DNA from 3 places in the Lysinibacillus sp. NPDC097287 genome. Region 2 is predicted to be linked to each of the others. Evidence: riboswitches for the same ligand, from Rfam matches in the RefSeq annotation. Region 2 holds a riboswitch; each other region holds the start of a gene.
What was found. Region 2 has a riboswitch for cobalamin ahead of ACIQ2D_RS13615 (ribonucleoside-diphosphate reductase subunit alpha). Riboswitches for the same ligand answer to the same signal wherever they lie in the genome.

Region 1: linked by a shared signal. The riboswitch ahead of ACIQ2D_RS11975 (hypothetical protein) and the one ahead of ACIQ2D_RS13615 (ribonucleoside-diphosphate reductase subunit alpha) in region 2 are both predicted to bind cobalamin.
Region 3: linked by a shared signal. The riboswitch ahead of ACIQ2D_RS04920 (energy-coupling factor ABC transporter permease) and the one ahead of ACIQ2D_RS13615 (ribonucleoside-diphosphate reductase subunit alpha) in region 2 are both predicted to bind cobalamin.

What each region holds. Positions count from the first base shown of each region.
Region 1 covers NZ_JBIWCX010000007.1:134,755-137,023, forward strand. The annotation lists gene ACIQ2D_RS11970 (hypothetical protein) at 1-279, shown strand, start outside; cobalamin riboswitch at 546-765, shown strand; gene ACIQ2D_RS11975 (hypothetical protein) at 1,004-1,546, shown strand; gene ACIQ2D_RS11980 (ABC transporter substrate-binding protein) at 1,548-2,269, shown strand, end outside.
Region 2 covers NZ_JBIWCX010000009.1:12,284-14,552, reverse strand. The annotation lists gene ACIQ2D_RS13615 (ribonucleoside-diphosphate reductase subunit alpha) at 1-997, opposite strand, end outside; cobalamin riboswitch at 1,154-1,342, opposite strand; gene ACIQ2D_RS13610 (hypothetical protein) at 1,453-2,136, opposite strand; gene ACIQ2D_RS13605 (ECF transporter S component) at 2,133-2,269, opposite strand, start outside.
Region 3 covers NZ_JBIWCX010000002.1:392,523-394,791, forward strand. The annotation lists gene cbiQ (cobalt ECF transporter T component CbiQ) at 1-443, opposite strand, end outside; gene ACIQ2D_RS04915 (energy-coupling factor ABC transporter substrate-binding protein) at 449-721, opposite strand; gene ACIQ2D_RS04920 (energy-coupling factor ABC transporter permease) at 723-1,472, opposite strand; cobalamin riboswitch at 1,860-2,043, opposite strand.

The sequences.
Region 1 (2,269 bases), on a different contig from region 2:
GAAAAAACCGTTACAGCAAGACATAGTTTACAATCGATTTGGCGTATCGGATTAGGTGGACAAGTGCAAAGGGATTTAGTTGTTTCGCATTTAGCGAAGCGATTCCATACATGTGTCGATGAAAAACATCCGTCACTTATTCGTTATGATATTATAGTATCCTTGAAAAATTTATTTGATGCAACAGGCGATACAAAACTATTAAATATTGCACAGAATTTAATCGAGAAAGAGCAAGATGCCAAATATAAAAAGAAATACAAGACAGCCTTACGTTAAATGTCAGGGACTTTTATTGATATAGTATATGGTAGATTTGAGGTATGAGATACAACATATGCGTAATTAAGGTTATTTTTATGGAATAATAAATCTATAATTTCCAATATAAATCAATGTGTTTTTTAGGTACATAGTGCACTGTTTTCCGTGCGTAAAAACAGAAATCCAGTCGTTAAAGAAAAATAGTGCTGGTTTTTGTGAGTATTTGCAACTTTTCGACTACTAAAGGGTGTTAATTTATGATAAACTGCTTAACAAGTGAATAATTCTTGCAGAATAAAGGTGCTAACTATTAGCATAATCGGGAATTCGGTGTAAGACCGAAGCTGTTTCCGCAACTGTAAGTGCAGAAGAAATAAGAGAATGCCACTGTCGAATGAAGAAAAATGCTTCTAGTAGATGGGAAGGCTCTTATGATTTCGCTACAAAATCATTGTAGTGAGCTGCACAAGCCAGGAGACCGACCTTTATTTGAGCGTATAAGCACTCTTCGGAAGATAGGAGGATATACGGCAAATACATATTGAACGTTATATGACGTGACCAATTATGCTATTTTCGTCGTTCCTTTTCGAAGAGGAGCGGCTTTTTTTATGGCTTTTTTATTGGTATATGGCATTCACGCCAGACTCAAAACGTTTGATGCGTGAATGGACTTATCAAAAGATATAGGGCCTTATAGCAGCGAGAATATCTTCATAGTAGAAAGAGGGGACCTTGTTTGAAGAAAGATGCACGCTATTCCTGTTACCCTTTCATGCGTGAAAAAGTAGCGACTGTCGATTTTGAAATTCGAACAGATTGCCTAACAACTCATGTAGGTGTGGCACTTGCAGCAGTCAAAAAAGAGATTGTTGAGGTAGTAAAAGAAGATCTACTTGAAATTTTACCTATGGCTTATCATGTCAACGGATCAGTACGTGGAAAATTAGCGGTTACTGACGAGGATTTAGCTTGGCTAAGTAGTCGTTATGATTTCTATGTGAGTCATGTAAAAGAAGCAATCCAAAGCTTTGTTTTACCACAGGGTACGGAAGCAGCAGCGGCGTTACACTTATGTCGTAGTGAGGCAAAAAAATCTTATCGTGCGCTCCATAAAGTTTCCGAGGAGAGAGAAGTACCAGAAATTCTATTTAATTATCTAGGTCTATTAGCAAACGTATTTTTTGTCATGGCTGTCTACATGAATCAACAAGCAGGCATTGCAGAAATTCCGTTTGTAAGTAAGTCTTACCCAATGAAAAAGAAAAAGGAGAATGTCTAAATTGAAAAAGATATTTAATTTCCAATGGCTTTCAGTATTAATGCTTGCATTTTTACTTGTAGGCTGTGGCACAGCAGAAGAAAACGCAAATGAGGATACATCAAAACAAGGCGCACAAAGTGAAGAATCAGGCTATAAAGTGAAGGATGACCGTGGGGTAGAAGTAGCTTTTGATGCAGTACCAGAAACAGTTGTTTCTTTACAACCTAGTAACACAGAGATTTTATTTGCATTAGGTGTTGGCGATAAAATCGTTGGCGCAACTGAGTATGATACGTACCCACCAGAAGCATTAGAAATCGAACGTGTTTCGGATTCAATGGTATTTAACAGTGAGCGTATTTTAGCATTAAATCCGGATGTAGTTATTGCCTATACAATTGGTGAAAAAGATGCACTAAAGGTACTTGAAGATGCTGGCGTAAAAGTATTTGTTATTCAATCAGCAACATCTTTTGAAGACGTTTACGGTGACATCGAGCAACTTGCTACTGTAATGGGTGTTAAAGACAAAGGTGAGCAGTTAAACAAAGAAATTAAAGCTAAAATCGCTGACGTACAAGCAAAATTAGCTGACGTAACAACACAAAAAAATGCATATTACGAAGTTAGTCCATTACCTAGCATTTATACGACTGCAGGAGGTACATTCCAACAGGAAATTTTAGATGCGGCTAAAGTAAACAATATTTTTGGCGATCAACAAGGGTGGATACAAGTTTC
Region 2 (2,269 bases):
TGAACAAGTCTGGCAAACACAGCCCCGTGAAAATATCATGAGCACGTAAACGTTCGTCCCCATTATTTAGACGCAAATCTAAAAACGTAAAGATATCCTTATGCCAAATATCTAGATACACAGCAATTGCCCCTTGGCGCTGACCCAGCTGATCGACTGATACAGCAGTATTATTTAACTGCTTGATCCATGGTAGAACACCACTCGACGCACCTTTAAAGCCTTTAATCGATGAACCACGGCTTCGGATTTTACCCATATACACGCCAATGCCCCCACCGTTTTTCGATAAAGTCGCCACATCTGTATTCGTATCATAAATACTTTGCAGGCTATCATCGACTGTATCGATAAAGCAGCTAGATAATTGCCCGTGCGTTTTCCCCGCATTTGATAAAGTTGGTGTAGCAACCGTCATAAATAAATTACTCATCGCCCAGTAAGATTCACGTACCTTCTCTAAGCGATTTTCTGTTTCATCTTGCATAAGCGTCATCGCAATTACCATCCAACGTTCTTGCGGTAATTCGACTGGTGTTTTTGTATAGTCACGTACAACATAGCGGTCCATCAATGTTTTTAAACCGATATACGTAAACAGTTCATCTCGGCTTGGCTCTAGATATGATGCCAGCTCCGTTAATTCTTTCATGCTATATTTTGTCGTTAGATTTTCATGGTAAAGACCCGCTTCTGTGTAACGCACTAGCTGATCAGGGAATGATTTGTAAACCTCTTCCACATCGATACCACGTTGTTTCGCAAATTGGTCGTATAATTTTTCTAAATACACCTGTGCTGCGACAAATGTCCAGTACGGTTCTTCTTCGTCAATTAGGCTAAGCGTTTGTAAAATCATCGCATCTGCCCACGCTTCAAACGTAGCGTCCTCATTTTTTCGTAGCCAACGATCCGATAACCTTACAAAACTTTCAAGTTCATCCTCCGTGTACTTTTTCTTTAACTTAGCGATTTGCTGTTCGATTTGAATCGTCATATACTCTCTCCCTTTCTTTCAGCCACACAAAAAAGCGACCACACAACCTGTATCGGTTGCGTGGTCGCATAAAAATCGGAAATGGAAATGAAGGACATGTACACAAAGAAGTGGACAAATCTCTCGCCTCCACTTCTCAATCCCCGAAGAATGTGTTGCTGTCTTGAACGTAACGGCAGGTCTCCTGGCTCGTGCCTTTAGCCAAATGATCGCCTTCCCGTTTTTCACAGTGGCTTTTTGATCATTTGTCAGCACTCACAGTTGCGGGGACAGCTTCGGCTTTAGATGACTCTATTTCCGAATTCCCTATTAAACCATAATGGTACCGCTTGTCCAAAATACTATATATTGTGTTTTAACTCCTAAACAAATCTAACATATTGTGTTTAATGTTTCAAGAGGTGTTTTGCACTTTGTAGTTTACAAGCCACTACTTTTGCTCGAAGCAAGCCCAATTAACCTGTAGTTATACACAATTTCTCAAAATTTCTTGTGAAAATATTTTGGGCTAGTTTCTCTTTTTCGGGATGCAACCCGAGTAAAATGACAGTACATGGGCCTGCAGTTTTTGCAACATCTAGTGAGCATTCTACTTTTTTACCACCAAATAATCGTGAAAACTCAACTTGAAGTCCCTTTGAACCAACCGGCCAAACTTGCTGTACAATTTCTTTATGCCAGGCATCAAAAATAGGTTGTAACAGCGCAACATTTTCAGGCTGCTCTAGCACCTCATTACCAACAAGTGGCAGTCCGTATGTGTACCAAATTAGCTCACTATGCTCATATGCGGCACGCTTTTGTATCTCACCAATCATCGTGATAGATAAGCCTGATTGTAATGTTGGCATATTTGACTCAGAGGAACCATCTACGGGTGGACGAACTAGACCTATTTCATCAAATACCTGCTCAATTCCTGCTACATAGTGATTCCATGCTTCATCCCCTGAAAAATTAGCAAGTAAAATATGTGTAGGAATAGCATTAGCAGCGAGCTGCTCTAAAAATGTTACCCGTGCCGTTAAATATGCCGATAATTTGTCAGGTGCAGCCACAATATCTTGCGGTTTTTCACCAATGGCCGCGGCATTATCTGTTGTTGCGATCAAGCCGCCAATTCTTACTGCATTTCTCAATGTACTCGCCCTTCTTTTCGTACAAAAACTTTCGAAATGACTGGCATCGCTACAGCGACAATCACTAAGTTAATGAGTGTTGCCATGAACAGACCAGGTAATGCTCCCCAGAAAAATGCCGGACTAATGATGA
Region 3 (2,269 bases), on a different contig from region 2:
TGTCGTAACACATAGCAAATTGACTGCACCGACGTCGTTAATATTAAAAAGTAGAGACAGCTAATGCTACCAAGCACGATGAAAAATAGCTCCTGTGCCGTTGCAACACTTGATGTACCGATAAAGATCGTCCATGTACTCAGTTGGAAATCCAAAATGTGTGACGGCAAAACACTAGAAGAAGGTGCAATAGAAACCAAAATTGTCACTATGCTCGAGAGTAGGAAAAACCCTGGAAGCAGTAGTAGTTTTGCATAATACGTAAAGGGGATTTTTGCGGCTAAAATGATAAAAGCACTCATTACGATAAATGTAATGAGTGAAATATGTTCATCTCGAATAAAAAGCGACAGTAGTAGTAACCCAAGTGAAAACGTCATCTTTTCTAGTGGATGAACAGATGCTAGTTTATTCATGTAAGCATATTTATCAATGAGTAACATCGCTGTTAACCTTCTTTATGTTTGCCGCGCATGAAACCGATAAAATAGCCGATAAAACCAGCACCGATTGCAGCTTGTAGCACGAATAATAAGCTCTCAATTTCACCACTTGGTGGCTCCCAAATACTTTCAAACCATGGCTCATACTCTGCGTTAATTTCACCAATTGCTGCTTCTGCTTCTCCATCAGCACCACCGAATTCAGCGCCCTTTTGTATGAATAGGGGAAGGATGGCAAGGAACACGACAATTCCTAGTAACAGTAAATTTTTTTTCATCTTAATGTGCCTCCTTTGCTGAGAATACACGTAATGCTTTTAATTCGCGGACGTTGTATTTTTTCAGGAAGTTCATGACAATTACCGTTAAAATCCCTTCACTAATTGCAAGTGGAATTTGTGTTAAGGCAAAGATACTAGCAAATTTAGTGAGTGAAGCCATAAAGCCACCAACTTCAGATGGGAAAGCAAGTGCAAGTTGAACAGATGTCACAATATATGTACCTAAATCACCAAGCATAGCTGCAAAGAATACAGCTAGTGAGAATGATAAGCCAATCTTTTGTGCCCCTTTAAAAATAAAATAGACGATAAACGGTCCGACAACGGCCATTGAGAAGACATTTGCTCCTAATGTTGTTAGCCCACCATGTGCTAAAAGTAAAGATTGGAATAATAATACGATTGTACCGATCACGCTCATTGCTAATGGTCCGAATAAAACGGTACCAAGCCCAACACCTGTAGGATGTGAGCAACTGCCTGTTACAGAAGGGATTTTTAGAGCTGATAAGACAAATGCAAAGGCACCTGAAAGGCCTAGCATCATTTTAGTTTCCGGATTCTCATCTATTGTTTTACGAATAGAACGTAATCCTAAAATAATAAATGGAATCGATACGACCCACCAAAAAATTGCCCATTCAATCGGCAAAAAGCCTTCCATAATGTGCATAGCAAATGCACGATTTGGCACCATGATAAATGCCAATAAGAAATAACTAAGCTTCCAAATTGAAAATTTCACCATTCTTCCTCCTTTTGTTTTATTGATTCATCACCAAAGGTCGTGGATGACATTTGACGAAAGTGCATATTGATTTTAAACTGCCAGTTGATTGTAGTGGAGACTGGGCGACTCCTGGGGGATTAGCGTCCCAGATGAGACCCTGGAGCGAGCATAGCGAAACTGTGTTTTGTTGCGAAAGCGAAGCGTCAGCAACCAGTGAAGCGGCTCTTCGGACGCCCCCCGGAAAGCGCCCAGTCGGAACGGAAATCAACCCTAAGTTATGGTGATGAATCTTTTTTAGCGTGTGCAATAAAAAAAGCACTTCTCCTTTTTGGAAAAGTGCATAGCTGAAAAAAAGCAAATGAAAAACGATTTGCTAAGCTGCACACCTATCCGCGTAGGTTGAAACTTGTCACGTATTTTTTGGCAGGTCTCCTGGCTTTAGTTCATCGTTTTATAGGTCTTCCCATCCGTTGGACAGTGACATATCTATAAAAACTCCCTAGTACAGTGGCGGGACCGCGCCGGACTTGAACCGGCTTCCCTTTTAAGTAAAATGTAAGCATCTTACACCAAAAAATGTTATTGTTGTGAGTTTTCAGGACAAAGTGTAACACGGCTCAAGGAAAATAATCCATCCCTTTTTGGAAAAATATTTATTTTCAGTAAGTTTGATGTAGAAAATTCTGATAAATTAAAGCAAAGTCAGGTAGTATTCTAGGAAATATTTGTCGAAAAATTATGGAGAATAGAACATTTTAAAAAAGAGATGTTGAAATTTTAGAATAATGAGCTATGATAGAAACAGTTTTTATTAA